4 regions of the Arthrobacter sp. NPDC093139 genome follow, and region 4 is predicted to be linked to each of the others. Evidence: riboswitches for the same ligand, from Rfam matches in the RefSeq annotation. Region 4 holds a riboswitch; each other region holds the start of a gene.

Region 1 (7,686 bases), on a different contig from region 4:
CGGCATGGCCCGCGACGAGGAAACCCTCGATATCATCACCTACGCCGAACGGCTGCCGGAAAACCTCACGGACCGGCAGATCTTCGTTCTGGACCCGATGCTCGCCACCGGGGGCACGCTGCGCGAGGCCATCAAGTTCCTCTTCAAGCGCGGAGCCTCCGACGTGACGTGCATCTGCCTGCTGGCCGCCCCTGAGGGCCTGGCCAAACTCGAGGAAGAGCTCTCCGACGCCAACGTCACCATCGTGCTGGCTTCGATTGATGAGAAACTCAACGAGAAGTCCTACATCGTGCCCGGGCTGGGCGACGCCGGTGACCGCCTGTACGGCATCGCCCACTGACTTCGGCTACCCTGCCCGCACCCTTCCGGATGGTTCTGCCTCCGGGATAGCCTGTGCACCATGGACTGGAAACTTGAACTCGTCTTTGTCCCGGTGTCCGATGTAGACCGCGCAAAGGACTTCTACGTCAACAAGGTCGGCTTCAACGCCGACTACGACGAGAGGCCAATGGACGGTCTCCGTTTCGTGCAGCTGACCCCTCCGGGCTCCGGCTGCTCGATTGCCATCGGCGAGGGCCTCAACGACGCTCCTCCCGGTACAGCACCCGGCCTCCAGCTTGTGGTCAGCGACATCCACAAAGCCCACGAGCAGTTGAAGGCCAACGGCGTGGACGTCAGTGACGTCGACGTCCAGGACTGGGGCCACTTTGTCTACTTTGCCGATCCCGACGGCAACAAGTGGGCGGTGCAGTACATGGCCCACCGGCCGAACGGCTAGACGTCCGCCCTGCCCTCCATGAGGCAGGATGGATCCATGAACCTTCCTGCCGAATCCGTCTCCACCGCCCTGGTTGCCCGTGCCGTTCTCTTTGACATGGACGGCACACTGGTTGATTCCACGGCGGTGGTGGAACAGGTGTGGGGTGAGTTCGCCGCGCGCTATGGTCTGGACATCACAGAGATCCTGAGGACGTCCCACGGCGTGCAGGCACGGGACACCGTACGGCGGTTTGCCCCCGCCGGTGCAGATGTTGCTGCACTCACCGCTGAACTCGGTGCGATGGAGCGCGTCCGGACCGAAGGCATTGTCGCCTTGCCGGGGGCTGCTGAACTCCTGCGCGCCTTGCCAGCCGATGCGGTGGCATTGGTGACGTCAGCCGACCGCGTGCTGGCGGACGTCCGCATGGGCGCAGCGGGTCTGGCCATGCCGGGCACGGCCGTCACGGCGGACCTTGTCACCCACGGCAAACCGCATCCCGAGGGGTACCTGCGCGCCGCGGAGCTGCTGGGCGTGGAGCCTGCGGATGCCGTGGTCTTCGAGGACGCGCCGGCCGGCATAGCTGCAGGCCTGGCGGCCGGAATCCGGACGGTGGCGGTGGGCCCGAACACCGGCGTCGTGCCCGACGGTGTGCCGCACATCCCGGACTACTCCGCTGTCACAGCCTCGGTGGGAGCCGACGAGGATGGACGCCGGGTCATTTCCTTCCTGCTCTGACGCATTTCTGCACCACTTTCCCGCCCGCAGCATGCTGCACCGACGCCGAGGGGCCCCGGATCACGTGGATCCCGGGCCCCTCGGACGCTCAAACCGGTGCAGAAATGCCTGGCACGTTCTCAGACTGGTGCCGGTTTAGTACCAGTTGTTGGCGTAGTGGAAGTTCAGCGCAGCGCACGGGGAGCCGTAGCGCTCCTTGATGTAGCCCAGGCCCCAGTTGATCTGGGTGCGGTAGTTGGTGCGGTAGTCGGCCCCGGAGCTAGCCATCTTCTCGGCGGGCAGGGACTGCACAATACCGTAGGCCCCGCTGCTGGGGTTCGTCGCAGTGGTGCGCCATTCGGACTCTTTGGTCCAAAGCTTCTTCAGGCACTGCATCTGGTCCGCTGCCCAGCCGTGCGAGGACAGCTTGCTGGCGGCATAGGCCTGCGCGCCGGCGGGGTCGTTCACTGCCGCAGGAGCCGCCGGCTTGGGCGCCGGGGCGACCTTGGCCGGGGCGGCCTTTACGGCCGGTGCGACGGCCTTGGGTTTGGCGGCAGCAGCCTTGGCGGGCGCCGGTTTGGCGGCGGCCTTGGGTGCGGCCTTCACAGCAGGTGCAGCCTTGGGCGCCGCCGGCTTGGCAACGGACTGGGGTGCCACTGGGGCAGCTGTGGGGCTGGGCAGGGCGGAGATCAGCGTCTTGTCGAAGTTGAGCGTCGGCGGGGCTTCAGTTGTTGCCGCTGCTGCCTCAGGCGCTGCCGCGGGGGTGGCCTGCTCGGCCGCTTGGCCGGCCGCACCGACGCCGATCAGGACGGCGCAGGCTGTGGTCACAACGGCTGCGCGGCGGCCGAACGACGGGATGTTGGCGGTGAGACGGCCCCAGGCTGATACGGGGCGGGCGGGCTCGGCGCGGTGGCGTGAAATCTGCTGCCGGGACTGTTTTGGATCGCGATCAGGGCGCGTTGGTACCTTGAATTCAGACATGGTGGATTGCCTCTCAACACCTGCGGAGTTAGCTGTCGGGTTCGGATGAGGTCATCCGGCCGCACGGAAACACACGTGTCGGCTTCACCCCAAGGGCTGATGCGGATTGCCCGGGACTCTGGTTCCCCCGCCTCTGCCTGGTCAAGCGGAATCCGGGAAGCGGCAGAGCTGGGCGTCCATCCGGATATGCGGCCCAGATGATGGCCGCACCTTATCGACCGTACAGGAGGCTCACGCTTAAGTCACATTTAGGTAACGGCCATCACGACATCGGCGCGTCACCTTGCGCGAAGTGCTGCGCGGGCAGGCTGACGGTGAACTCGGTCCGGCCTCCGGCTGTGAATCCCAGCCCAAGGGCGTCGTTGGTCCGCGTAGGCCGAGCGGCGCGGTACCCCCGGCCCGCTTGACCCGACCGGGGAAAGAATGCCCTACCCAAAATTTTCCGTTCGGCCCGCGTCATAGCTGGACAATTGGCGATTCGTTGCCGCCTAATTCCGGCAGAATTGAGCTGGTCGAATAATCGTCGGCAAACAGGGAGTTTCGTGCAGATAATTCGGAAAAATGGTCTTTCTGAACGTTCGTTCTGGAAAAACGTCGACAAAGTCTGAAGTCTTCAAAGTTGTGATTTGGCCCACAATCGTGCGTTTCGTCTCACGATGCGGACCGAGCGACCCATTGTTACTTGCAAGTTCTCATTGTTACGTTGCACACTTCCAATGTGAACAAGAACTCAACAGCACCTGCAGCCGCAGATTATTGGCCCAGCACACCCGCTGCTGTCGACATGCGCTGTTGTCGAATGCACGCCTAACTTTCCACCCCACAAAGTTTTTAGGCATTCGCCCCCAGAGCCCAGCGTCGGGCGCCCTCCCCAGAACTCATTGCGGGAACCAAGCATTCGAGCCGCGATGACGGCCATTCACATTGAGGTAAGCATTCATGTCAGTTGCATCTGGATACGTCCACATCTCCGTCCGTAACGCCAACAAGCCTGGCCAGGCGTCAGGCCACCGCCAAGGTTTTGGCGCCCGCCCGGCGTTCCCCGCCGGCCAGGGCTCCGCCGTTCCCGCGCCGGGCTACGCCCCCCAGGGGTACAACCCCAACTCCTACGGCCAGCTCCGCGCTGTCCAGACTGAAGAAGCCGCACCGATGACCGCCCCCACGCCCGTCGTGGCTCCGGCGCCGGGCGCCACCGTCCGGCCGGTGCAGAACGACAACGTGGCGCGCGGATTTGTTCTGTACATGGGGATCGACGAGGAAACCGCCGCAGCTGCCGGCACCTCCATTGCCAAGTTGGCGCAGGAAATCCGGGCTTACGCCCAGTCGCTGGTTTCCGGCGCTGAGAGCTACGCTGCCGTTGCAGTGGCGCCGGCCAGCGCGCCCGGTTCCGCGCTCGACGTCGTCCGTTCCACCTTTGGCGACCCGACGGTGAACTCCCGGCAGCGCACGGAAACCACCCGGCTGCAGCCGGCCCAGGATCCCCGCCCGTCCGGTGTCCTGATCGACCTCGCCCGCCGCGAAGTGCACCTTGACGGCGAATCCCTGAACCTGACGTTCAAGGAGTTCGAGCTCCTCAACTACCTCGTCGAGAACGGCACACGCACGGTGGGCCGCGACGAGCTTCTCGAAGGCCTGTGGCGCAACGCGGAAGAGGTGCCCAACGAGCGCACCATCGACGTCCACATCCGCCGCCTCCGCTCGAAGCTGGGCCGCCTCGCCAACACCGTCCGCACCGTCCGCGGCCAGGGCTACCGCTTCTACGAGCACCCCGAGGTTATCGTTTGGGCAGCTCCGGAATACTCGATCTAATTTCCCCTTCGCGGATCCTCGCAGCGCCCGTTCCTCGATCGAGGGGCGGGCGCTTTTGCATGTGCCGCCGGGGGCGGCTGCTTGGACCCTGTTGACTTTTCCTGGTCCGGCGTAGGCTCAGATCGTCCGTCCGGCCACCAGGAGGAAGACCATGTCTGTCGCACGCATCACCACCTTGAGCGCAAACTCCAAAACCTCTTTTGACGACGCCATCAAGGAAGGCATCGCCCGCGCCAACAAGACACTTCGCGGTGTCTCCGGCGCCTGGGTCAAGGAGCAGAAAGTCGAAATCACCGACGGCCAGGTGGTCGCCTGGCATGTGGTGCTGGAAGTGACGTTCGTCCTGGACGACTGAGCGGGCACTGCCCGGCCTGCCGCCGGCCCGGGTAGTAGGGTGAGTCCATGAGTGGGCACCACAAGAAGCGGCTGGTCATCATGCGCCATGCCAAAGCCGACTGGCCCGGCGGCGTAGCGGACCATGACCGGCCGTTGGAAGAGCGCGGCCATCGCGAGGCTCCGTTGGCGGGCAAGTGGCTGGTCAAGCACAACATCGTCCCGGACTTCATCCTGTGCTCAAGCGCCCTGCGGACCAGGCAAACCTGCACCTGGGTATGCAGCGAGCTGGGCGACAAGGCTCCGACGCCGAAACTGGAGGACGGGCTTTACGGCGCGTCCGCGCTCGGCATGCTGTCGGTGATAAACCACGTCCCGGACACTGTCACCACGCTGATGGTGATCTCCCATATGCCCGGGGTCCAGGACCTTGCCATGCACCTGGCCTCCCGCGATTCAAACCATGACGCGTACATGGACGCCGCCACCCGCTTTCCCACCAGCGGACTGACCGTCCTCGAAACCGAAAAGTCGTGGGCCGAGCTGGACGGGCAGGACGCCCGAATCACGCACTTTAAGGTTCCGCGCAAACATTAGCGGCCTGGGCGGGCCGGCCAAGTGCCAGCTCTGATCCTCTAAATTCCAGACCCCCGGTGCGTCGAACGCCGGCGGGGACGCGGGTACGCTTAACCCCAGCGTCGTCTAGTGGGGAAGGGCCCGCCATGCTTTATTCTGGTTGGATGCAGTGGCGGGCGCATGCCCGGCGGTGCGCGGCCGCCGTCGTAGTTCTTGCTCTGTTCCTGACCGGCGCGCCGGCTGCCCAGGCAGCACCGTCCGGCGAGCAGTTGTCGACGAGCGTCGTGACGACTCCGAGCCACCCCTGGGTCCTGGTGAACAAGTCCCGGCCGCTGAACCCGCTGCAGTACGTTCCGCCGGACCTGGTGTCGTGGAACGGCGCCGGTCACGTGCTGCGGCGCGGCGTCTCCACTGCCGCAAACCAGATGTTCACCGGAGCGCGCGCTGCGGGGCACTCACTTGAGGTCGTCAGCGGTTACAGGTCCTATGCCACCCAGCGTGACCTGTACAACTACTACGTCCAGACCTATGGCCAGGCGTACGCGGACCAGATCTCCGCCCGGCCCGGTCACAGCGAGCACCAGACCGGCCTCGCCATGGACGTGGGAAACGTCGGCGGCGGCTGCGGGCTGGCCGCCTGCTTCGGAGACACCCCGGGCGGACGCTGGGTGGCGGCCAACGCGTACCGCTACGGGTTTATTGTGCGGTACCCACAGGGCTACACCCACATCACCGGATACACATACGAGCCGTGGCACCTTCGCTACGTGGGGGTTGCGCTGGCCATCGACATGAAGAGCCGCGCCATTCCGACGATGGAGCAGTACTTCTCGCTCAGGCCCACCATCAGGAGCGCTGCCGATGTGCTCGCCGCCGACTCCGGCGGGGCCCTCTGGAACTATCCAGCCAATGGCCGCGGCGGTTTCGGCACACGCATCAAGATCGGCAGTTCCGGATGGACGGGCCTCAAATCAGGCTTCGTCGCGGACTGGAACTCTGACGGCATCAACGACATCGTGGCCCAGTGGAACACCGGCAGGCTCACGGTGTACCGCGGCAAAGGATCCGGAGGATTCCTCAGCCCCATCATCGTGGGAACCAGCGGCTGGCAGCCCATGAACATCACGGTGGGCAAGTGGCATAACGGCCACCGCTACCCAGGAGTGGTGGGAACAGGAGCCGACGGCACCATGCTCTACTACCCGAACCCAGGCGGCGGCGCACTGGGCGCCCCCCAGCGCATCGGGTTCGGCTTTCAAGGACTGAGGCTGACCATGGCGGACTTCGACAATGACCGCAGGCAGGACCTGCTGGTCACGAGGCCAACGGGTGAGCTCCTGCTGTACAGGTCGGACGGCGCGGCCAGGTTCGTCCAGGAGCCGCGCAGGAAGCTGGGGAGCGGCTGGAATGCCATTGCCCAGTCCCATGCCTCGTTCGGGTTCCTGGGATCGGGAACCCGGGGGCTTAGTGCCAAGGCCACCGACGGGCGCCTGTTCTACTACAGCCTCGGGACCAACCAGTTCACCGGCGGCCGGCAGGTGGGCAGCGGATGGGGCCCGTACAGCATATTCCGGTGACCGTATTCTCCTGACCCCGGGATTCCCTGCCTGCTGACAGCCGCATTCCGTGCGGTGTCGCCGGCGGTACGCGTGCGGCCGGGTCAGCGGCGGGGCCGCCCGGCGGCGGACCTGGCCGCCCCGGTCTTGCCGGTCTGCCGCTGCGCCGGTTGGGCTTGCGCAGCTTGGCGCTGGGCCGGTTGGCGTTGCGACGCCGGGCGGCCGGCTGAAGCGCGCGACGGCGCCGGGCGACGTCTCCGGACGGGAGCACCGGAGCGGCGCCACGAGTGGCCGCGTGACGGCCAGACCGCGGCGGCGAACAGCACCAGAAGCGTGAGCGTTCCGGATGCGACAGCCAAGTAAAAGTAGATGTCCGAATCCGTCGTGGCCACCCCCGCATCAAGGGCGGCCGGATCCTGATTGAACGCCAGCCCCCACATTCGCAGGAACGCGATGGTGCACCCGATGAACAGGCTCGTGCCCGCGGCACCCGCCAGCAGGGCGAGGTGGCGTCGCCGGGAAAAGGCCTCCGCCACCGAAGCCACGTAGCCCACTGCAACGAGTCCGAGGAATGTCAGCAGCACAGCTGCCTCAAGGGTGATGGCCGTCAGCACCAGCATGCCGAGGGCAGCGAGGAACGCCCCGGCGGCGACCTTCCCGCTGTTACCCATGTGGCTCATGGGACTAATCATCCCTGAGGATCCGGCTACGTCAGGACGTAGCCGCGCAGGATTGATAAAGACTTTGGTCAAGGGCCCGCCCGGGGTTGCACGCCTGACGGTCCACCCGTCAGTTCACACGGACGTCAGAGACCGTACTTTTCCAGGAGCCGCAGCCAGACTTCGCTGATCGTGGGGTAGGAGGGGACGGCGTGCCACAGCCGCTCGAGCGGGACTTCGCCGACTACCGCTATGGTCGCCGCGTGCAGCAACTCGGCGACGTCCGGTCCGGCAAACG
Region 2 (7,686 bases), on a different contig from region 4:
CGCCGCCGCGCTACCGGCTCCGCTGCCGAGCCCCGCACGCCCGTAGCGGTCGCCGCTGAGCGACCCCGCGATGCGCAGCGTCAAGCGCGGAAGCAACGCAGTCCTTTCCGTCAGGTCGCTGACTTCGCCGCTGCCAGCGGAGTCGGGCAGAAGGTCGGCGTGGCCCTTGCCGCCTCGGGCCTCCTGCTGACCGTCACAGTGCCCGCCACGAGCCCGGTCCTGGCCTCGGCCGACCACGGCGCCCCGGCCGCCGCAGGTGCCGCCACGGGGCAGCCAGAGGTCTCCGCCGAGGCGGCAGCCAAGATTGACTTCAGCCGCACCTCCGTTGCGACAGCCGGTGACCCGGATGGCAAGCTCAAGCAGCTCCTGAGCGCCCAGTCCGCCGGCAGTATCAGCCGCGCAGCCTCCGTCGGCAGCCTTGGCATGCCCTTGGCGACCATGGTGAAGTCCTCGCCCTTTGGATACCGCGTGAGCCCCATCACTGGCGGCGCCGGAGAGTTCCACCGTGGCCAGGACTTCGCAGCCCAGTGCGGAACAGAAGTGTATGCAGCGGCCAGTGGCACGGTCACGTTTGCCGGCTGGCACGAGTTTGGCGGCGGCAACAGGGTTGTCATCGACCATGGCAACGGCCTCGAAACCACGTATAACCATTTGTCGTCATCGAGCGTTCAGGTTGGCCAGAAGGTCAGCCGGGGCGACACGGTGGCACTTAGCGGGACCACCGGCGCATCCACCGGCTGCCACCTCCACTTTGAGGTGATGGTCAACGGAGAAGTCGTGGATCCCGAAGGCTGGCTGTAAGCAAAGCCGATGGAGAGCTCTCAGATTCTCGTGACACACCGTGACCTGAATGTGACATTCCCTCCGAACTGTTGTACCGTCTAAACCGCGTCAACTTTTCCGAAGTTGACGCCCTTGAGTGGATTGCCTAACTCTGCCACCGCTCAAGGTCCGTTCGCATTACATCGTCTGGCAGGGGCGGGGGAACCAATTTTGGTCTTCGCAAGAAGGCCTTGGGGTTAAGTCGCAAAGCTTCCCAGGAAGCGGCGCGGCCGGGTGACTCCCATCCGAATCCGACAGCTCACCTCGTAGGCATTGGGAGAGGCTACCTTCGTGTCTTCACGCCACAATCTTGCGCGCCACCGTGCGCAAACGGTTCGTAAGAACCCGCTGGACTCCGTGTCCAAGGCAGTAAGCGCCAATGCAGGCACAGTAGGTCGTCAGGCAGCAGTCATTGCGGCCGCTTCAGGTCTCGTCCTGAGCGCCGGCATGCCAGCCAACGCATCCGACGCCAACATCGGTGTTTCCGCCTCCGCTGAGTCCGGATCCCAGGCGGCACAGCTTGCTGTGACCGCCGCGCCCACCGCAACCGTCTCCTTCGAGCGTCCTGCCGTTACCACCGAGGCAGCCCCCGTCATTGAGACAGTCGCGCCCCAGTCCAGCGACGACACGGCCAGCCCCGAAGCTGCCGTGGAGACCATCGCGGCCAAGGCCGGGAAACTGGTTGACGCCGCAGGCTCGGGTGCAACGTCAGGTCTCGCGGGCATCGCCTACACCGGCATCGGCAGCCCGTACGTCTGGGGTGGCACCACTCCCAGCGGCTGGGACTGCTCCGGCTTCACCCAGTGGGTCTACGCACAGGCGGGCATCAGCATTCCGCGCGTCAATGCGTGGACAGCCATGAAGCCCACGTCGACTCCCGCCCCCGGCGACCTGGTCATGCAGAACGGCGGTGCCCACGTTGGCATCTACGTTGGCAACGGCATGATGATCAGCGCGCTGAACCCCTCGCAGGGCACCATCCTGCATGCAGTGTCCGCCACGGGCACGTCCTCGTTCTACACCCTTCGCTAAAACCCCCCATTCGAGACGATTCGGCGTACCCCCAAGACGCCGGCGCGTCGCTAAACCGCGGCCTGCTACAAGCGGGCCGTGGAACACGAAAGAGAGAAATCATGACTACACGTGCGACCATTGCACGCCACCGCGCCGAGGTCACCAAGACCAACTCGCTGTCCGTCATTGCCAAGGCTGTCGGCGACAACGCCGGCGGAGTAGGCCGTCAGGCTGCTGTTATCGCTGCCGCCTCCGGACTCGTTCTGACCAGCGGCATCGCCGCCAACGCCGCTGAGACCAACGTTCAGCGCGACTCGGCTTCCACGTCCACCCTGGAAGTCCAGTCCTTGGCGTCGGCACCGATTTCGGCTGCATCCAGCATCGCCATCTCCTACGAGAAGCCGGCGATCACCACCACCCCGGCCCCCGTGGTTGAGGCTCCCAAGCCGGTCGTCAACGTCCAGGAAGCCGCGCCTGCCGTGGAAGCCCCGGCCGTGAAGGCTGCTCCGGCAGTTCAGGCCACCGCGAAGGTGGAAGCTGCACCTGTTGCCAACACGTCCTCTGCAAGCGGCAAGGGAGCTGCCATCGCCGCTGCCGCGTACGCCCAGTTGGGCGTCTCGCAGGACTGCACCATGCTGGCCACCAACTCCCTGGCCGCCGTGGGCATCAACTACCACGGCTGGCCGGCAGGCTACCTGTCCCTCGGCCGCACTGTCAGCGCTGCCGAAGCCAAGCCGGGCGACCTCGCCTACTACCAAAACGGCGGCATGGGCCTGGCCCACATCGCTGTCTACGTCGGCAACGGCCAGGCTGTTCACGGTGGCTGGAACGGCGGAACCACCGCGCTGTTCAGCGTCAACGTCGGCTCCGGCCCGGTCTTCATCCGCGTCGGCGGCTAAGCCACGAGCAAAGGCTTAAAAGGACCCCTGCCCCCGCGGCAGGGGTCCTTTTGTCTTAAAACTGCCCGGGCTGAACACCGACACGCCGTGGCCGAATGTTAGGCCGATTCGTCGATATGCGCTAAGAGTGTTTACTCTTGTGGTGTCGATCCATAGCCCGGACATGCAGAGGGCAGCCGGCCCTCGCGCCTCTGCCGGGTGCGGCCGTGAAGAGGTATGCGCATGCGCACGCTCGTTCTTAATGCTGGATATGAACCCTTGGCGGTTGTAACCTTCCGCCGGGCGCTGGTTCTTGTGCTCACAGGAAAAGCCAGCGTGGTTGCCGAAGGTGACGATCCCGTCGTGGGGCCGAAGGACATCATGGGCCGCCCCTCCGTGATCCTCCTGAACCGTTATATCCGGCCGCGCTATAACATGGTCACCGCAGTGAGCCGGCGCGGGGTGCTGCGCAGGGACGGCCACCGGTGCGCATACTGCGGCAAGGCAGCCCACACCATAGACCACGTCCAGCCGAAATCGCGGGGCGGTGCGGATACCTGGGAAAACCTCGTGGCGGCCTGCCTCCGGTGCAATAACGTCAAGGGGGATCACACCCCGGCGGAAATGGGCTGGAAGTTGCGGTTCGTCCCGGCGCCTCCCGTTGGCACCATCTGGCAAATCAAGGAACTGGAGAAGCCGACCCCCGCGTGGGATCCCTTCCTGCTTCCGGAGACGGCCGCCTGACCTGTCCGCACTAGGCTTGGTATGTGTACTTCGATGCAGTCATTCTGGCCGGCGGCCGTTCTTCGAGGCTCGGCGGATCGCCGAAGGCCGAACTGATCTATGAGGGTGAGACCCTTCTGCACCGGTCGATTGCGGCCGCCCGAGGTGCGCGCCGCATCGTAGTCGTGGGCCCGGAAGCCCACGACCTTCCGCCCGGTGTTTTGAGCTGCCGGGAGGATCCGCCGTTCGCCGGGCCTGCCGCCGCGATTGCGGCCGGCCTGGCCCTGCTGGAGTCCCCGGCCCGTCCCGGGGATGATGCCTATGTTCTGGTTCTGGCATGTGACATGCCCCGCGTGGCTGATGCCGTGCATGCCCTTCTGGAAGCGCTGCACGGCGGCGACGGCGTCATGGCAGTTTCCGGCGACGGGCGGCGTCAGCCATTGGCAGGTTTTTACCGCACGGCTGTGCTGGAACGCGCGGTGGAAGAAGCAGCGGCGCGGAACGCTTTGAACCATGGGTCAGTTTTCGCTCTCCTTGCTAGGCTTGACGTACAGGCTGTCACCGTGCCCGCCGGCTCCACAGACGATGTGGATACCTGGGACGATGCCGCCGCATTGGGAGTGGACGCCAGCAATCATCCGGGCTGAACGTCGCAGCCGCAGTTGAGATTGGAGGCAGGCATGAAAAGCCAGGACGAAACGCTTGAGGAGTGGTGCCGTCTACTGCTGCGGGCTTTTGAGCTCGAAGACGTGCAAGTGGATGTCAATGAGGTGCTGTCCCTTGCCGGGGTGGCCGCGCACTCGGTGGTCCGGCCCGCAGCGCCGCTGACCACCTTCATTGCCGGATTTGCCGCCGGGCTCGCCTCAGGTTCGGGCCAGGCGCCTGACTCCACATCGATGAAGGCGGCCATGGACGTTGCCCGTTCCGTGTCCAAGGCCTACTCGGCCGATGAGGCAGGGGATGACTCCTTTCCGCCGGCCGCAGGCAGCTCCAGCAGCGTAGCGGCTCCCAGCGGGACACCGGGGGAATGACCGCTTCCCCCGGACATCCCGCAGCCGAGGCCGCCCAGCCGGCCACCAACCCAGCCGGGAACGCTGCATCGGCCGAGGACGACACAGACGCACTGCCCGCGGACAGTGGACCCGCGGACAGTGGAATCGTGTCCGCGGATCCACCTGCCACGCATGCGGCACACACCTGGGAAGAAGCACGGCAGGCCGCCTTTGACTGCGCTGCTCCAATCCCTGCCGGCCGTGTTCCGCTGCGGGAAGCTTTGGGCAGGACATTGGCGGCGGACATCACCGCGCTGCAGGACATTCCGCACTACGCTTCGTCCGCGATGGACGGCTGGGCCGTCAACGGCAGCGGTCCCTGGATCCTTGCTGAACCCGGGCAACGGCTCGCGCCGCACCAGGCCAGCGTCATCGTGACCGGCGGTCTCATTCCGCCGGGCGCGAAGGCGGTGCTGCGCCGTGAAAGCGGCGTCATGTCCAAGGACGAGGACGGCCTGCCGGTACTGACCCTCGGCGGCAGCGCCCGCCCGGGTGAACCGCGAAACGGCCAGCACATCCGCAATGCGGCCGAAGAGGCCGTTGCCGGCGAGGTGCTGGTCAAAGCCGGCATCACTCTGAATCCTGCGCATCTGGCACTCGCCGCCCTGGCCGGCCACGACGATGTGTCGGTCGTTGGCAAACCGGTGGTAAAGCTGCTGCTCACGGGCTCCGAGATCGTCGAACACGGCCTCCCCGAAGCGGGCAAGGTCCGTGACACCTTCGGCCCGCAACTGGCTTCCGTCGTGGAGATGATGGGCGGTATCTGCACCGGACAGGTCAGGATAGGGGACAGCTACGGCGAGTGGCTGGAAGCACTGGAGGACGAAGGGCCGGAGGCGGAGCCGGACGGCCGCCTGGCGGAGGCGTCAGCAGCAGTCCTGCCTCCCGACGTCGTTATCACCACCGGGGGTACCGGTGTGTCCGGTACCGATCACTTCAGGCGCGCCGTGGCTGATCTCGGCGGGCGGCTGGTGATCGACGGCGTGGCGATGCGCCCCGGCCATCCGGCCGTCCTTGCGGAACTGCCGGACGGGCGCTTCGTGCTGGGATTGCCCGGCAATCCGCTTGCGGCAATGATGGCGCTGTCCACTGTCGGCGCCCCGCTTCTCGCGGCACTGGGACACGGGGCCATGCCTCCCGTGCAGGAGGTGCCGTGCGGAACCATGATCGATCCCGACCCCGGACGGACCAGACTCATGCCGTTCCGGCTCCTCTACGGCATGGCCTCGCCCTCCCAGCACACCGGACCAGGGATGATGCGGGGACTGGCCGCCGCTGACGGCGTGATGGTGGTCCCGCCGCACGGTGTGCAGCTTGGCGAGACCGTTCCGGCCTTTGCACTGCCGTGGGGGCCGGCCATTCCCGAGCCCAAGAAGGCCGACTCCAAAGCGAAGGCGTCACCCCGCAGGGCGGGGAACCGGTCGGCCGGCAAGCCGGCTGCAGACAGCGGGCCAGTGGACTGGAGTGCGCTCCTGGACTGAAAACCACAGCCCGTTGGTGTACTGGCACCCCACTTGCAATGATGGAGGCATGAACAGGCTGGCACCAGGGGTGACCCGATGGGACGCGTGACGCAACGGCGCAAGATTCACCGATACGTCTTGGACGGCTCACCCTCCGCCCTCGAATTTCCGGTCCGGCACCGTGAGGACGTGCTTGCCGTGGAGGAACCGCTGGAGGTCCGGCTCGGCAGTCTCTCCTTCTCGGTGACCATGCGCACCCCAGGGGACGACTTCGACCTGGTGGCGGGATTCCTGGTCTCCGAGGGCGTCATATGGGACCCCGACCAGCTCATCTCCCTGAGGTTCTGTGCCGGGGAAGATGAAAACGGCGTCCAGACCTTCAACGTGGTGGAAGCCCAGCTGCGGCCCGACGTCGTGCTCCCGGACACCGGACGCCACGTCTACACATCAAGTTCCTGCGGGATTTGCGGCACGGATTCGATCGAGGCCGTCCGGAAGTCGTCGCACTTCAGTCCGGCCGACGACACGCTCACGGTCCCGGTAAGAACCCTCGCTGCGCTGCCCGACCTGCTCAGGGAAGCACAGACGGTCTTCGAAGCCACCGGTGGCGTGCACGCCGCCGGTCTCTTCAGCATCGATGACGACGGCGCCGCCCGGCTATTGTGCCTCCGCGAGGACGTTGGCCGGCACAATGCCGTGGACAAGGTGGTTGGCTGGGCGTTGCGCGAGCGGCGCCTGCCGCTGTCCCGTACGGTGCTGCAGGTATCAGGCCGTGCATCCTTTGAACTGGTGCAGAAGGCTGCGCTGGCGGGCATCCCGGTGCTGGCTGCCGTCAGCGCTCCCTCCAGTCTCGCCGTCGAACTCGCGGAGTCCAGCGGGGTTACCGTGGCCGGTTTCAGCAGGGGAAGCAGCCTGAACGTCTATACTGGCGGACACCGCATTTCCCTTGCGGACCTGCCCCGCCAGGAGCCGCGAATGCTTGGCTAATCAGGCGCGACGCAGTAGATTTTATCCATCGAATGGACACGTTGATCCGCTCTTTCAGGGCAGCGAACCTGCCCGGACACCAGCTGGATGACGCCCAGGCCGGCGAAACGGCCGGAACGGGCGGCGCCGGCCTCACGCATTAAAGAGGAACACATTGCACGACGACCGCCGGATCACGGAAGTCCGTCTCGACCGCTTCCTGCGGGAGCGGATCACCCCCGCGATCTACTCGCGAAGCGTACCCCTGACCCTGAGCAGCTGGGAGGTCCCGGACGAGCCTGTCCGCGTCATGGAGGCACTGCGCCAGGATTTCCGGCCGCAGGAACACGGCGCTGCGTGGGGCCGGCCGTGGGGGACCATGTGGCTCCGTCTCCAGGGCGAGGTTCCCGACTCGTGGGGGACCGCGCCGGACACCGAAGTGGAGATGGTGGTGGACATCGGATTCACCACCGAAATCCCCGGCTTCCAGTGTGAAGGCACCGCGTGGCGGCCCGACGGCAGCATCATCAAGGCGATTTCTCCGCGCAACCAATACATCCCGCTCAAACTGCTGGGCAGCGGCATGGCTGTTGACTTCTATGTCGAAGCTGCGGCCAACCCCGACGTTGCGCAGGGCTGGACCTTTGCGGCCACGCCGTACGGTGATAAGGCCACCGCCGGTGACCAGCCGCAGTACCGGCTCGGCAGCATTGCCATTGCCGAACTGAACCGGCATGTGTGGGAGCTGCAGCAGGACATCGCTGTGCT
Region 3 (7,686 bases), on a different contig from region 4:
CTTCAGGCCTTCGCCGACGCCTGCCGTGCAACGGTCCGCTCCACGGACCTCGTGGGGAGGTACGGCGGCGAGGAATTCATCGTGTTTGCCCCGGGCGCGAGCCCCTACTCCGCGGAGATCATCGTCAAGGAAATCAGCCGCCGGCTCGCCGAGGGGTCGGTTCCCGACGTACCTAGAATGCCCACCGTCAGCTACGGCATCGCTGCTGTGGACGCGGGGGTGCTGAGCCTTGACGGGCCGATTGCAGCCGCTGACGCCGCGCTCTATGAGGCCAAATCCCTCGGACGGAACCGGGCAGTTCTCGGCTAGCAGAAGAAGCCGGTGCCCCGCTGCCCCCAAGGCAGCGGAACACCGGCTCCGGCGTAAGCAGGCTTCGGCGTTGTCAGGCGCCGGCGCGCACGAAGGTGACGGGGCCGGTGGCAGTCAGCCAGGACAGCGGGTGAACCACGGTCTCGTTGACGCCGTTCATGCCGCCGCTGAGCACCTTGCCGTTGCCCACGAAGATTCCCACGTGGCCGGACTGGACCACCATGTCGCCGGGCTGGGGAGTGGACACGACTTTGCCGTGGTTCATGAACTGCATCGGAGCAAGGTCGCCCACCCGGATGCCGGAGGCGCCGAGTGCCTTTTCCACCATCGCGGTGCAGTCCTGGGTGATGCCCAGCTGGGCGTAGGCGGCCGACACCATCGAGGCATTGATGCCGCCAGCGGCGGCAGCGGGAGCCTTCGCGGGCGCCGGTGAGGACTTCACGGTGATCTTCGGTGCAGAGACCTTCGGGGCGGGCGCAGGCGCGGCAACAGGGGCTGCGGCAGGCGCTGGAGCTGCGGCCCGCTGGGCCGTCGGCTTTTCGACGACGACGGGCTCCTGCACCACGGGGGCAGGGGTGGACTTCACCGCAGGTCGCTCGAAGGCGATCTTGACGCTGGAGCTGGCGCTCAGGGGTGCCTGGACCTGGCTGGCGGCCGTGGACGCCGACGCGGGGGCGGCGTCCTTCTGGGCCGGCGCGTTGGCGGCGTTCGCTGCCATGCTGCCGGTGAAGGCGAGTCCCGATGCCGCGAGGATTACGGTTGCCTGGCGTCCCAGTCCTCCGGCATTAGCCGTGACAGCACGCGATGCGGATACGAACGGATTCGAACGGCCGGCCGCTGCGCGGCGGGCACGGGTAAAGCGTGACGACATGAAGGAGCCTCTCCCGATGCCTGCGAGGTGAGCTGTCGGATTCGGATGGGAGACACCCGGCCGCGCGCCCTGACAAGTTCAGGAACTGCGTGGCTTCACCCCAAGGCCCTTTCGTGCGGGCCAAAATTGGTTTCCCCGTCTCTGCCGTGCATGGTCTGTGAACGGATCCCGGGCAGCGGCAGAGTTAGGCAATCAGCGCGGGAGTGCCTTCCTCGGTGAGGAAGGCACATCTTCCACGGTACGGGAGCCCTTTCCAAAAGTCACATTAAGGTAACGGAGGTGTGTCGCGCGCCGGGTGCTGACTATTCGTGCTGGTAGGGCGGAACCCAGCCCTGCCGACGCCTACTTCTTGGTTTGGCGGTACCGCTCGATCTGTTTCAGCCGCCGCAGGAGGCTGTCGCGCCGCGGGTGCGGGACGGCGTCGGGCTCCTCGGCGGTGAGGTCGATGTGCTTCGTCCCGTACTGCCAGAGGAGGAGGTCATCCAGCAGCCGGTCCGGGCCGGGGGAGTAGCGGTGGTCCAGGGCCTTGCGGACCTCGGTGATCCTGTTGGCGCTGAGCAGTCCGGCGAGCTGGACCGTCTGGTTCAGGCCGTGGGCCGCCATGAGTTCGGCGGCCCATCCCCAGTCGTCATCCACTTTGCGATCCACGTGCGGCAGCAGCGTCCGCCAGACGTCGCGGATGCGGTTGGGTGTGAGCGGGGCGGCGCCTTCACCGTCCATGTCCCAGTAGCCGCGGACCTCCTCGTAGCGCTCGTGCAGGTCCGCGAAGGCGCTCTCCACTGTCTCCAGCATGGCGGCTGTGGCGGTGAACTGGCGGTCGAAATGCGGGGTCCAGGCCCGCGGATCCTCTGCCTTGAAGCGGATGTCGTGTTCTATCTCGCTCCATGCATGCGCGAAGACAGTGCGGATCTGGCATTCGAAGAAGTAGCTTCCGTTGGGCTGCGCATCTGGGTTGAAGACCTTCTGGTACTCCTTGACGGCCTCATTCTGGATGGTCCGCAGAATCAGGTGGCGGCTGGAGTAGCCGTATGTGCCGGACTCGATGGAGCCGATGTCCTTCTCACGGTCTCCGCGGCAGTCGAACAGCTGCCGCTGCCGCTTGATGAGGTTGGCCACCACCGCATTTTCCGCAGGAAGCTTGGTGATGACGCGGACACCCACCATGTCATTGAGGGTGCGGAACGGGTCGGGAAACTTCAGGACGCGGGGGCCGCCAGGTTCCAGGGGCTCCTCGGTTCGGGAGATTTTCTCCCGGAAGGAGTCCACGGTCTTGGTGCGGCCGGTCACGAACAGCGGCGTGACCTCGGTGTCCTTGAGCATGGTCCGCAGCATCTGCAGGACGTCACGGGTGACAAGCTTCAGGGCAGGCCGGACGCGCTCATACAGTTCCACGTTTTCCTGCACGGAGTCGCGCTGACTGATGTCCAGGCGATCCCAGTTGCTTGCCATGGTTCCAAACTATCAAGGGCGTGCGACAGTCGCCGGTGTGACACCCGCCCTGCCACCTCGGCCACTCTCTTCCGCCCGGAGGGAGCCGCGTCCCTGTAGGCTCGGGACATGGCTGATGTGCGCCGTCGGACCCTGCCGTTCTCTGGACTGCTGGGTGCTACGGCAGTGGTGACGCCGGGGGCGCTTGTTGCCTCCTGCCCACCCGGACCCAAGGAGGATGCAGTGAAGCGGCAGAAGTACCAGTACGGCGACCACCCCAGCCAATGGGGCGAGCTCTTCCTGCCGGAAACGCCGCCAGCATCCTCATCACGGAACGGCAAGCGGCCGGCGACCCGAGGCGTCGTGGTGGTCATCCACGGCGGATACTGGCGCTCCCAGTACGGGGCCGAGCTGGGCGAACCGCTGGCAAAGGACCTCGCAGCCCACGGAATGGCGGCCTGGAACCTGGAATACCGGCGGGCAGGCAACGGGGGCGGCTGGCCGCACACCTTCGAGGACGTGCTGGCCGGGATCGACAGGTTGCGCGGAGTCGCTGAAGAGCACGGACTTGACCTTGCCAAGGTGGTGGCGCTGGGCCACTCTGCCGGCGGCCACCTCGCCGTCTGGGCGGCAGGACGGGACCGGCTGGCCGGGCTGGGAACCCCCGATGCTGACCGGCAGGTGGAGAGGAACCTCAACGGCGAGGCGGTACACCTGACAGGCGTGGTCAGCCAGTCCGGGCTGCTGAACCTCGCCCAGGCGGACTGGCTTGACCTCAGCAACGGGGCGGTCAGCAACCTCATGGGCGGTTCGTCCGGGAAATACCCCAAGCGCCACAAGTATGCCGACCCCATGAGTGCGGTTCCGCTGGACGTGCCGATTTATGCGGTGCACGGACTCGAGGACCGCACCGTTCCCATGAGCCAGTCGGAAGCGTACGCCGCAGCAGCCCGGGCCGCCGGGGCGCCGGTCCAGGTGGTCAAGGTTCCGGGCGACCACTTCGCGCTGATTGACCCGAAGGCCTCGTCCTACCGGAAATGCCGCGAGCTCGTGCAGGAGTTGCTCGGTTCCTAGGGGAGGGCTGGCATGAACCGCCGGCCCTCACCTGCCCGGTCCAGGATGGTGTCCATGGCCTGCCGGCCGTTGCTGAACCATTCGGCACGCAGGTCGATCTGCTGCGAATCCGCCCCGATGAGGGATATGAGGCCGTCCGGTAACACCGCGACACCCACGAGGTCATCCCACGTGATGCTGGCCGTGTAGTCGGCGCAGATCGTCACGCCCTTCTCGCCGACGAAGAGCTTGGTTCCGCCGGGGACTCCGGCCAAGACGCCGCGCACGCCGCGCCGGAACTCCTTGCCTCCCAGCCAGTCGACTGCCCGCTCGGTGTCGGACCTGATGCTGTCGTCTTCCGGACGGGTGCCCTCCGGCATCCCAAAGATGGCCGTTTCCTCCAGCAGTTCCAGGGCAGCACGGCAGGATTCCGGAGTGACACCGTGCGCCAGTGCCACCTTGTCCTCGGGGCCGACAGCTGCCCGGCCGAGCAGGTACGATTCGGCGGCAGCTACCGCCACATCCATGGCGGATGACGGATCCTCGAGGTACTCCTGCACTTCCTCCACTTCGGTCGCCAGCTCCCCGGCCGTAGGCCCGTGACGGCGCAGATCGCGGAGGATCTCCAGAAGGCCGAGCCGCACGTCTTCGGCATGCTGATTGGTCGGGTCGGACTCGAAGCACAGCACGCCCCGGCCGTCGTCGTCGAAAAAATGCATGCAGTCGATGTCGTAGATCCAGCCGTGCTCCTGACGCAGGGTGCTGAGTGCGCGCCGGCAGGCGATGCGCGAGAGGGCTCGGACGGCCTCGCGCCGGGCTTCCGTGTCGGCGGGCACTTCCAACGACAGGCCGAGCCGTGGTCCGCTCTGTTGGAACCACAGGGGAAGTGGAACGGGCAGGGGCGCGGCATTGACCGGGCGGCGGGCCGGGCCTGCCGGCAGGGCGAGCCTGAGACCCTCGGGCGGAGGGCCGCTCAAGGCGAGAGCCGCATTCCCGGCCGTGAAATACTTCCCCACGTGCCGCAGGATGTCCTCTGGTTCGAGGGCATTGAGCGCCGGTGGCGGCACATCGGCCAAGCCAAGGGAGGCCAGGCCAAAGCGGTGCCGCAGGTGCTCGGCGGTTGCCGGCGGAACGGTGCTGGAACCCTCGGCGGTAAGGACCTTCTTTTCCACCTCCAGCCGGCCGAAGTCGGGGGCGGTCAGGGAGGAACAGACGGCGCTGAGGAAGGAGGCCACTGACTCCGCCTTGCCGCTGGCCATGAACGAGGTGAAGGCCAGTTCGACTCCGGCGTTGTGGCTTTGCCGGAGGTCCGGGATGGATGACATGGCCAGGTGTTCCACCAGGTGGGTGAGCCCGGCCGACATGAAAGTTTCATCCCGGACGCCGGCGCGGAAGACCAGGTGCGCCGTGAGCGGCGCCGGCCCCTCCACCCAGAACACGGGAACTCCATCAACGTCCGTTCGTTGCAAAGTCATGGGGTAGATAGTAAATCCGCTGCCGGTATCGCCGCGCAGCGGCGCACCGTCCCAGCCCAATGTGCTGCCAAGGTCCCGTAATCAGCGGGAGGTAAGTATACTTACCATTCATAGCCAACGGCGCACGCACAGGCGCCCACCATGGAGGAAATCCCTTGTCTGACCCCACTGCCACACCGTTCCGGTTGCTCCGGCCATCGGCATGCGGGACGCTAGTAGCTGGGGGTTGGGGTAGTTTTGTATATTACGATCACCGGTTTCACTAGGAGATACATATGGGTGAATCCAACAGGTGGTGGACAACATGATTCGGCTCCGTAAATTAGCGCGTGCCGCGACGGTCTTGACCACCCCGTTGGCGCCGGAGGACATTCTCGCGCTTTTTAACCCCGTTTTTTCGGCCCGTCAGCTCCGCGGCGTGGTCACAAAAGTGGTGCCCGAGACGGCGGACTCCGCCACTATCCACTTCCACCCTGGCCGCGGCTGGAAGGCCCACAAAGCCGGGCAGTGGGCACGGATCGGCGTGGAGCTCGATGGCGTGCGACACTGGCGGTCGTATTCGCTGAGCGCGCCGGCAGGGCAGGACCCTGCCATCACCGTCAGCGACATGGGTGCTGTCTCTGGTGCCCTCGTCCGAAACACCAAGCCCGGCGACGTGCTGTTCCTGGCTCCGCCCCAGGGCGACTTTGTCCTGCCGGAGCATCCGCGGCCGCTGCTCATGCTCACCGCGGGGAGCGGCATCACCCCCGTCATGTCGATGATCCGCACGCTGGTGCCGCACCGCCCCGATGCCGACGTCGTGCTTGTCCACTCCGCCCGTACGCCGCAGGACAGCATCTTCCACGAGGAACTGTCCGAGCTCGCGGACCAGTTTCCCAACTTCCGGGTCACCCACTGGTACACCGGCGAACGCGGCCGGCTGGACTTCAGCTCGGCCGCCCTGCTGAATGAGCTCTGCCCGGACTGGCGACAGCGCGCCGCCTACGCCTGCGGACCGGAGGGCTTCCTGGACGAGGCCGAGGCGCTGTGGACAAGAGAGGCCGCTGCCCACAAGAAGGCGGGCCCCTTCGCTGCCGACCCCATCAACCTGATCATCGAGCGCTTCAACACCAGCCTGGTGGGCGGGGAAGGGCACGACGGCGGACTGGTCACCTTTGAGGCCTCGGACCGCGAGGTTGAGGCGGACGGAAACACCCCGCTGCTCGATGTGGGCGAGGACGCGGGAGTCCTGATGCCCAGCGGCTGCCGCATGGGTATCTGCCACAGCTGCCTGACGCCGCTGCGTGCCGGTCACGTCCGTGACCTGCGCACCGGTGAGGTCCACGGGGAGCCGGGCCAACTAATCCAGACGTGTGTCTCGGCAGCCGCCGGGCCCGTTAACCTCGACATCTGAGGAGCAACACAGCATGACAGCAATATCTGACCGCACAGCCGTGGAATCGACGTCGATCAGCGGACCGGCGGCTAAACCCCGTCCGGGTGCCCTGGCCAAATCGGGAAGCCCGCTGGTTCGCCCGCCGGCCGCCGCGCACCTCACCGACGAGCAGGTGGCCGAACTCGGCCGCGAGCTGGACGCCATCAAGGACGAGATCCTCGCCAAGCGCGGCGCCTCCGACGCCGCCTATATCCGGCGTGTCATCAAGATCCAGCGCGGACTGGAAATCTCCGGCCGCGCCGCGCTCCTGATGGGCCGCAACAAGGCCGCCTGGGTCACCGGAACCGCCCTGCTGAGCGCCGCCAAGATCCTCGAAAACATGGAGATTGGCCACAACATCCTGCACGGCCAGTGGGACTGGATGCGTGACCCGGACATCCACTCCACCACCTGGGAATGGGACTTCGTTACCCCGGCCCGGGCGTGGCAGCACACCCACAACGATCTCCACCACCGCTGGACCAACGTGGTGGGCAAGGACAATGACGTCGGATACAACCTCCTCCGCATGGACGAGGAACAGCCCTGGAAGCCGCACAACCTCGGCAACCCGCTGTACAACGCGATCCTGGCACCCATTTTTGAATGGGGAATCGCCATCTACGACCTCGAACTGGCGGAGTACAAGGAGGGGAAGAAGTCCAAGGAAGCCCTGCAGAAGGACCTCAAGGCGCTGGGTAAGAAGGTGGTGACGCAGTTCACCAAGGACTACGCTGCCACTCCTGCCGTGGCCATGCTGACCGGTTCCGGCAAGCAGGCGCTCTACGGAACCCTGACCGCCAACGCCGTGCGCAATGTCTGGGCGCACGCCGTGATCTTCTGCGGCCACTTCCCCGAAGGGGCGGACACCTTCACCGAGCAGATGGTCGAAGGCGAGACCCGCGGTGACTGGTACGTCCGCCAGATGATCGGCTCGGCCAACATCTCCGGCTCCAAGTTCATGCACATCATGACCGGGAACCTCTCACACCAGATCGAGCACCACCTCTTCCCGGACCTGCCCTCCAACCGGTATGCCGAAGTGGCGCCCAAGGTGCGGGAAATCTGTCAGCGCTATGGCCTGCCGTACACCACCGGGCCGCTGCTCAAGCAGGTGGGCTCCTCGTGGGCGAAGG
Region 4 (7,686 bases):
CGGCGCCCTGAACCAGCGCGGCAACGGCCTCGGCGCTGCGGTCCAGCTGCGCAGGATCGAAGCTGGCCCAGGCGATGCCGGGGATGCTGACCAGGTCCTTCAGATCGGAAATGGTGGCATCAAAGCCGGCGCTCACGGCATTGCGCAGGGCGTCCGTATCGACGCCGGCAACCGAACTGCCCGATTGTTGCGGAGTGGCCGCTGATGTTGAAGTCATGGCCAAAACACTACCCGCGGCACAGGCCACGACATACAAGGCGGCACAAGGCCCGCCATGCGGGTGTCACGGGGCTTGGCCCTCGCTCCGGCATGACCGCAGGCGCGGTCCTGCAAGGTATTCTGATTTGGTGTTTGGACGTAAAAAAGAAGCGCCAGCGGCGCAGGACGTAGTAGACCAGCAGGCTGCTGATGCAGCTGCCCGGCAGCCCGGGGTCATGGGCAAGGGGGCACCCACGCCCAAGCGCAAGGCGCAGGAAGCAGCACGCAAGCGGCCTCTCGTGCCCGAGGACCGCAAGGCCTCAAGGGCCGCCGAGCGGGCCGCCGTGCAGGAGCAGCGCCTGAAAATGCGCCAGGCGCTCGATACCGGCGACGAGAGGTTCCTTCCGATCCGTGACAAGGGGCCGCAGAAGCGGTTCGCCCGCGACTATGTGGACGCTCGGTTCAGCCTCGGCGAATACCTCATGTTCGGTGCCTTGATCTTTGTGATCGTGTCCCTGGTGGTTCCGTCCTCGAGCGAACAGATGATATATGTCCTCGGCGGTTTCTGGGTCATGTTCCTCGCAGTCTTCGTGGACGTGTTCATCCTGTCCCGGCAGCTTCGCAAGCGGCTGACTCAGAAGTTCGGCGAGGTGGAGCGCGGCACTGTCTGGTATGGCTCAATGCGTTCCCTCCAGTTCCGGAAGCTTCGCCTCCCCAAGGCGCAGGTGCGGCGCGGCCAGTTCCCGTCCTGACCCCCAGCGTTCCATTCTCCGGGCCTCGTTCCGGATCCGGCGCGGAAAATACAGCAGCCCCCGGCGGTGTCACCGCCGGGGGCTGCTGTATTTCTACGTTGGAAATCCCTGTGCCGGTGGCCCTCCTGCACAGGAACGCGCAGGCTGCGTTTAGGCAGCGCGCCGGGACTTCGCCAAACGCCTGTTGATGCGCGCCGCCCAGAACGGACCTTCATAGAGGAACGCCGTGTATCCCTGAACGAGCGTGGCACCGGCATCCAGCCGGTCCTGGACGTCCTCGGGCGTCTCCACTCCGCCCACGGAAACCAGCGTCAGGCGGCCGTCCGTTGCGTCCCTGAGCCGACGCAAAACCTCCAGCGAGCGGGCCTTCAAGGGAGCCCCGGACAGTCCCCCCGCCCCGCAGGCTTCAATCTTTTCGCTGTCAGACTTCAGGCCCGTCCGTCCGATGGTCGTGTTCGTTGCGATGATGCCGTCGAGGCCCAGGTCCAGTGCGAGCCGGGCAACGTCGTCGATGTCCTCATCGCTGAGGTCCGGGGCGATCTTGACCAGCAGGGGCACGTGCCGGCCGGCCGCTTTGTCAGCTTCCTCCCCCACAGCCGTCAAAAGGGGCCGCAGCGTCTCCACGTTCTGCAGGAGCCGGAGGCCCGGCGTGTTTGGGGAACTCACGTTCACCACGAGGTAGTCTGCAGCCGGAGCGAGGCTGCGCGCGCTGATGAGGTAGTCCTCTACAGCGTCTTCAAGTTCCACAACCTTGCTTTTGCCGATGTTGACGCCGATGAGGGGACGAACCTTGGGGTGACGCCGTTGCAGGGCAGCCCGGGCTGACTTGAGGCGCGGTGCCACGGCCGCCGCGCCGTCGTTGTTGAATCCCATCCTGTTGATGACCGCGCGGTCTTCGATGAGCCGGAACAGCCGCGGCTGTTCGTTGCCCGGCTGGGCGCGGCCGGTGATGGTCCCCACCTCCACGTGCCCGAAGCCGAGCTCCGACAGGGCCTCGATGCCGTGGCCTTCCTTGTCAAAGCCGGCGGCGAGCCCGAACGGCGAGGGAAAGGTAAGCCCAAAGGCATTCGTCTGCAGGGACGCGGGCGGGGCCGTAAACCGTGCCAGCAACCGGCCCGCCCCGGTGGAATGGGCCAGCCGGATGCCTTTGAAGCCGATTTTGTGGGCGCGTTCGGCGTCCATCCATGAAAAGGCCAGCCTGAAGAAAGTGGGATATACGCGCATGCCTCTAGTTTTCCGTCTTCGGCGGTGCAGACCAAACCGGCCACGGCACGTGTCGACCACCAGCGGCGCGTCTAGTCTGGTGCCATGGAGTGGCAGAGCGACATCCTCGGCGAAGGCTTCGAATCCTTTGCCTTCGAGGCCGTGGGCAGCGACGGCGTCGCACGGACGGCGACGCTTGTCCGCTATGCCCCATTGAACAACCCCGCACCGCCTGCGGCGAACCCAGCGCCACCTTCGGCGCAGGGGAAGCGGCACCGGCGCCGTGCGGTGCTGTTCCTGCACGGCTGGAGCGATTACTTTTTCAATGTTGAACTGGCACGCTTCTGGAACGGCCAGGACTTCGAGTTCTTCGCCCTGGACATGCACAACCACGGCCGCAGCCTGCGCCCCGAGGCGCACGGCGGTTACGTTGCCGACTTGGCGAACTACGACGCCGAAATCAGCACCGCCGTCGGCATGATCACCGCCATGGAGCCCGCGGCGCCGCTGTCGTTTGTGATGATGGGGCACTCCACCGGCGGCCTCGTGGCGGCCCTGTGGGTGAGCCGGAATCGGGGGGTGGTGTCACAGCTGGTCCTGAACAGTCCGTGGCTGGAAATGCACGGCAGTTCCCTGGTCCGGCGGGCCGCCTGGACCATGGTGGAGCCCCTCGCCCGCTTCCGGCCGGAGGCTGTGCTCCGCCTGCCCGAGCGCGGCTTCTACTGGCGCAGCATCAGCAACTCAGCCGAAGGGGAATGGACCCTTGATGACAAGTACCGGCCTCCCATGGCCTTTCCGGTCCGCGCCGGCTGGCTCAGCGCAGTCCTTGCCGGCCAGGCGCAGGTTGCCCGCGGGCTCCATATCGGCATCCCCATCCTGGTGATGATTTCCGGTGCAAGCGCCAACGGGCCGTTCTGGACCGAAGAGATGCGCAGGACGGACGCAGTACTGGACGTCAACGTCATCGCCGTGCGGGCCCTCTCACTGGGCCAGAGCGTGTCCGTGGAGCGGATCGACGGCGCCCTGCACGATGTTTTCCTATCCCGTGCCGAGGTGCGCGCGGACGCATACCGGCGGCTGGCCCGGTGGATCCACGGCTTTGCCGCTGAGGACGAATCCTTCGGTCTGCTGCCATGAGAGTGGCCAGGTGCAGCCAGAAAGTCGCCCTGTTTGCCTATAGGTAGCTGGCGGGGTTGACGGTCCTGTTATTGACCATGACTTCAAAATGAAGATGGCAGCCGGTGGAGCTGCCGGTCGTTCCGACAGCGGCTATCCGTCCACCCTGCGCCAGGGTCTGGCCCTTGGAAACGCCGATGCTGGCCAGATGGTTGTATGTGGTCTTCAGTCCCTTGCCGTGGTCAACAACAATCCGGTTTCCGCCGCCGTATGGGCTCCAGCCTGCCTCGGTGACCTTTCCCCTGGCCGCAGCCAGAACGGGCGTGCCGCACGCCCCGGCGAAGTCAAGCCCCGTATGTAATTCGCCGATTGCCCCGGTCAGGGGATTGACGCGGTGCCCATATGGGGAAGTTACGATCGTAGAGGCGAGCGGTGCCCGCAGGCCCGCCGAAGGCGCGGAAGCCCGGGCGGGTTTCGGTGCCAGCTTCCGTACCGGTTTGGGTGCGGCCTTCAGCGCCGGTTTCCGCACCGGCTTCGATGCCGCTTTCCGCGCCGCTTTCGGTGCCGCTTTCCGCGCCGCTTTCGCTGCCGGGGAGGACTTGACCTGGGGCTGGTCAAAAACCAGTGACGATCCTGCATCCGCGAGCAGGGAGGGTTGTGCGGCCGGAGCGGCCACTGCACTGGCAGGAACCTCCCCCATGGCCAAGATCCCTGTTGGGGCGGCGTGAGCCGTGGAGAGCACGGTCATGCCGATCATTCCCGTCACCGCCGCCGCAAAAGCCAGCTTTTGGCCGCGGCCTCGCGGCCTGGGCACCGGGGATGAGGCTGCCCGGTGGCGACCCTTACCGGATGTGCGCGAGAAAATGGCACGGCGCAGGCCGTGATTGTCGTGGGAAGGCACAGCGTAGGTCCTCTCAACGCCGGCGAAATTAGCTGTCGGATTCGGACGAGTGGACTGTCCGGCCTCCCCTGCCGCGCGCCTCACAGGCTGCAGTGACAGGGCCAGGCTTCACCCCAAGACGCCCAAAGGCGTCATTTCATGGGTCTTCCGCCCCCGCCTGGAGTGAAGGGTTCATGTACCGCCGGCGGGGTTTGGCGAAGCGGGTACACGCATACCCGGTGAAGGTATGTGGTATCAACCATGAAACCAAGAAAAACACGGTGTTACAAATTCGTTACGTAAAGGATGGCGTGTTGCAGTTGCAGAACGGGGAGAAAGCGACTAGACGGGTGCCCTAAATCCGACCTGCTGGCTGCCGGCGGGCGGGGTTGGAGTGGCGGCGGGCCAACAGGAGGCAAGGCGTGTCGGTAGGCTCGGTCCATGGTTGACCACGAGAACCTGATAAAGGTCAGAACCGCTTACGATTCGGTTGCCGAGGCTTACTCGAGGGTGATCCCCGATACAGCCTTTGAGTCGCTTCTCGACATGGCCATGGTCGACGAGTTCGCGGGCCACATTCGCACCTCCGCGGACCGGCTAGTGATCGACGCCGGATGCGGCGCCGGCCGGATGAGCAAATACCTGACCCGCACGGGACTGAACGTCACAGGTGTGGACCTGTCGCCCCAGATGATCCGGGTCGCGCAGCAGCTCCACCCCGGTCTCTGCTTTGAAGTGGGAGAGTTGACCGACCTGCCGGCATCCGATTCTGCTGCCGACGGCATACTTGCCTGGTACTCGATCATCCACTCCCCCCGGGCAGAGTTGCCGGCAATTGCGCGGGAGTTCTGGAGAGTCCTCCGCCCATCCGGCTCGGCGCTCATCGCTTTCCAGGCCGGCAGCGGCCACCGCACTATTAACCATGCCTACGGACATGATGTCGAGCTCAGAGCAGAACTGCACTCCCCCGGGGAAGTAGCCACCCGGTTCGCTGAGCAAGGCTTCGTGGCACGTGCACAACTGGTACGCTCACCGAGAGCCATGGAAAGCCACCAGCAGGCCGCCATTCTGCTTGGCAAACCACAGCATTAGATCCTGGGCGCGCGTAGTAGTGCCGCGTGCCAAGGAAACTTCTTCGAATGTCGTGAGGGTGAAGCCCCGGCCTACCCGGGCTGATGGGTGGCGGCCGCCACGGAAGTCTCGGCAGCGTCCACCGCTCCCCCGTAGCGGCGGTCCCGCTGGGCGTAGATGCCCACGGCGTCCCACAGGGTGCGGCGGTCGACGTCCGGCCAGAGCGTGTCCAGGAAGACGAACTCGGCATAGGCCGACTGCCAGAGCATGAAATTAGACAGCCGCTGCTCGCCGGAACTCCGCAGGAACAGGTCGACGTCGGGCAGGTCCGGTTCATCGAGGTACTTCTGGACGGTTTTCTCCGTGATGGAACCGGGCTTGAGCCGTCCGGCGGCGACGTCCTCCGCGATGGCCGAGACGGCGTCGGCAATCTCGGCGCGGCCACCGTAATTAACACACATGGTTAACGTGCACGTGCTGTTTCCGGCGGTATAGGCCTCGGCTTCTTCCAGTTCGCGGATCACTGATCCCCAGAGCTTGGGCCGGCGGCCGGACCAGCGCACCCGCACGCCCCAGTCGTCCAGCTGGTTCCGCTGCCGGCGCAGCACATCCTTGTTAAATCCCATCAGGAAGCGCACTTCCTCCGGGGACCGCCGCCAGTTCTCCGTGGAGAATGCGTAGACGGTGATGTACTTGATGCCGAGTTCGATGGCGCCCGCCACCACATCCAGCAGCGCAGGCTCCCCCGCCTTATGGCCCTCGATGCGGGGCAGCCCCCGCTGATTGGCCCACCGTCCGTTGCCGTCCATGACAATCGCCACGTGCCGGGGCACGAATTCCGCCGGGATCGCCGGGGCAACAGCACCGGAAGGGTGCGGATAAGGCGGGACCACGGGAGCGGTCCGGCGCCGGGCAGGGGTGCTCTTCTTTCCCAAGGACACTGTTAGGTACGCTCCACATGTTTGAGGGATTTCAGGACACGTTCAAGATGCCACTGCAGGTAACTGGCCACGAGGCCTGCCGCTTCCCGCCGGTGCAGCGGCAGTGAGGAATCCGCCGTCGTCCAGTTTCCGGTGAGCAGAGCACCCAACAGCGTCACCGTCTCGGCGGCCGGGGCCGCTGATCCGGGCGGCCGGCACTCCCCGCAGACCATGCCGCCCAGCGGCGCTGAAAAGGCGTTGTGCGGCCCGGCCGCACCGCAGCGCGCGCAGCGGGTAAAGCTGGGAGCCCACCCGCCGGTGGCCAGCGCGCGCAGCAGGTAGGAGTCCAGGATCAGTTCCGGCGTGTGGTCCCCTCGGCTCAGGGCTGCCAGCGCCCCGACGAGCAGGTTGTACTGCGCGGTGCCGGCCTCGCCGTCGACGTCTGTCAGCTTTTCAGCGGTCTCCGTCATGGCGGCGGCAACTGTGTACCTGCCGTAGTCGGCGGCGATGTTTCCGCCGTAGGCACCCTTGGCGACGGCCTGGGTGACGATGTCTAGGGACTTGCCGGACACCAGCTGCAGGTCCGCCACCATGAAGGGTTCAAGACGGGCGCCGAAGCGGCTGCTGGTGCGGCGGACGCCCTTAGCGACAGCCCTCACCTGGCCGTGGTGCTTCGTCAGCAGCGTGATGATCCGGTCCGCTTCGCCCAGTTTGTGGGTGCGCAGCACTACGGCCTCATCGCGGTAGGCACGCGCTGCAAATGACTGTTGGACCACGCTTAATCTTCGCACTGTCTGCAGGAAACCCTGCTTTTCGGCGTGCAGGTGCACCGCCGGCCCTGCCGGCGGCGCACCTGAACGGGTTAGGCCTGGGCGTCCCGGATGGCGCGGTTCACGGCCGAGATGACTGCCTTCAGCGAGGACATGCTGGTGTTCGGGTCAATGCCGATGCCCCACAGCACCCGTTCTCCGACGGCGCATTCCACATATGCAGCGGCGCGGGCGTTTCCGCCTTCCGAGAGGGCGTGCTCGCTGTAGTCCAGCACCCTGACGTCCACGCCGTCCTGGCCGAGGATGTCCAGCAGCGCGGCGATGGGACCGTTGCCGGTGCCGGTGCGCCTCACCTGGGCGCCATCCACGGTGAGGGTGGTGTGCAGGGTCATGGACCCGTTGTCGTCGGTTTCGGTCTTGACCGTTCCCAGGGAGTAGCGGCCCCACTGCCGGTCTGACGAATCGGACGGCAGGTATTCGTCTTGGAAGACCTGCCACAGCTGGGCGCCGCTGACCTCGCCGCCGTGGGTGTCAGTGCGCTTCTGGATCACGCTGGAGAACTCGATCTGGGCGCGGCGGGGCAGGTCGAGGCTGTGCTCGTTCTTCAGCAGGTAGGCAACTCCGCCCTTGCCGGACTGCGAGTTCACGCGGATGACGGCTTCGTAGCTGCGGCCCAGGTCCTTCGGGTCGACCGGCAGGTACGGAACCTGCCAGGTGAAGTCGCTGACTTCCTTCCCTGCCGCTGCGGCATCCTTTTCCAGGGCCTCAAAGCCCTT

Evidence for each region. Region 4 has a riboswitch for cyclic di-AMP ahead of ACIP90_RS01740 (M23 family metallopeptidase). Riboswitches for the same ligand answer to the same signal wherever they lie in the genome.
Region 1: it holds a riboswitch for cyclic di-AMP, as region 4 does, so the genes downstream of both, ACIP90_RS13825 (hypothetical protein) here and ACIP90_RS01740 (M23 family metallopeptidase) in region 4, are expected to answer to the same signal.
Region 2: it holds a riboswitch for cyclic di-AMP, as region 4 does, so the genes downstream of both, ACIP90_RS18985 (C40 family peptidase) here and ACIP90_RS01740 (M23 family metallopeptidase) in region 4, are expected to answer to the same signal.
Region 3: it holds a riboswitch for cyclic di-AMP, as region 4 does, so the genes downstream of both, ACIP90_RS04185 (NlpC/P60 family protein) here and ACIP90_RS01740 (M23 family metallopeptidase) in region 4, are expected to answer to the same signal.

What each region holds. Positions count from the first base shown of each region.
Region 1 covers NZ_JBIVOO010000008.1:118,743-126,428, forward strand. The annotation lists gene upp (uracil phosphoribosyltransferase) at 1-340, shown strand, start outside; gene ACIP90_RS13815 (VOC family protein) at 401-778, shown strand; gene ACIP90_RS13820 (HAD-IA family hydrolase) at 815-1,495, shown strand; gene ACIP90_RS13825 (hypothetical protein) at 1,631-2,455, opposite strand; cyclic di-AMP (ydaO/yuaA leader) riboswitch at 2,461-2,623, opposite strand; gene ACIP90_RS13830 (winged helix-turn-helix domain-containing protein) at 3,395-4,264, shown strand; gene ACIP90_RS13835 (dodecin family protein) at 4,416-4,619, shown strand; gene ACIP90_RS13840 (SixA phosphatase family protein) at 4,667-5,194, shown strand; gene ACIP90_RS13845 (D-alanyl-D-alanine carboxypeptidase family protein) at 5,338-6,750, shown strand; gene ACIP90_RS13850 (hypothetical protein) at 6,834-7,409, opposite strand; gene ACIP90_RS13855 (dihydrolipoyl dehydrogenase family protein) at 7,535-7,686, opposite strand, start outside.
Region 2 covers NZ_JBIVOO010000016.1:60,722-68,407, forward strand. The annotation lists gene ACIP90_RS18980 (M23 family metallopeptidase) at 1-801, shown strand, start outside; cyclic di-AMP (ydaO/yuaA leader) riboswitch at 916-1,109, shown strand; gene ACIP90_RS18985 (C40 family peptidase) at 1,180-1,854, shown strand; gene ACIP90_RS18990 (NlpC/P60 family protein) at 1,956-2,735, shown strand; gene ACIP90_RS18995 (HNH endonuclease) at 2,958-3,458, shown strand; gene ACIP90_RS19000 (molybdenum cofactor guanylyltransferase) at 3,482-4,084, shown strand; gene ACIP90_RS19005 (DUF6457 domain-containing protein) at 4,118-4,468, shown strand; gene ACIP90_RS19010 (molybdopterin molybdotransferase MoeA) at 4,465-5,970, shown strand; gene fdhD (formate dehydrogenase accessory sulfurtransferase FdhD) at 6,049-6,939, shown strand; gene ACIP90_RS19020 (alpha-mannosidase) at 7,094-7,686, shown strand, end outside.
Region 3 covers NZ_JBIVOO010000002.1:228,803-236,488, forward strand. The annotation lists gene ACIP90_RS04180 (GGDEF domain-containing protein) at 1-309, shown strand, start outside; gene ACIP90_RS04185 (NlpC/P60 family protein) at 383-1,180, opposite strand; cyclic di-AMP (ydaO/yuaA leader) riboswitch at 1,184-1,381, opposite strand; gene ACIP90_RS04190 (GTP pyrophosphokinase family protein) at 1,523-2,629, opposite strand; gene ACIP90_RS04195 (alpha/beta hydrolase) at 2,852-3,682, shown strand; gene ACIP90_RS04200 (insulinase family protein) at 3,679-5,136, opposite strand; gene ACIP90_RS04205 (ferredoxin reductase) at 5,441-6,529, shown strand; gene ACIP90_RS04210 (fatty acid desaturase family protein) at 6,543-7,686, shown strand, end outside.
Region 4 covers NZ_JBIVOO010000001.1:341,646-349,331, reverse strand. The annotation lists gene ACIP90_RS01760 (dipeptidase) at 1-217, opposite strand, end outside; gene ACIP90_RS01755 (DUF3043 domain-containing protein) at 348-950, shown strand; gene ACIP90_RS01750 (quinone-dependent dihydroorotate dehydrogenase) at 1,101-2,174, opposite strand; gene ACIP90_RS01745 (alpha/beta fold hydrolase) at 2,259-3,290, shown strand; gene ACIP90_RS01740 (M23 family metallopeptidase) at 3,328-4,170, opposite strand; cyclic di-AMP (ydaO/yuaA leader) riboswitch at 4,176-4,350, opposite strand; gene ACIP90_RS01735 (class I SAM-dependent methyltransferase) at 4,591-5,241, shown strand; gene ACIP90_RS01730 (isoprenyl transferase) at 5,313-6,161, opposite strand; gene recO (DNA repair protein RecO) at 6,164-6,916, opposite strand; gene leuA (2-isopropylmalate synthase) at 7,003-7,686, opposite strand, start outside.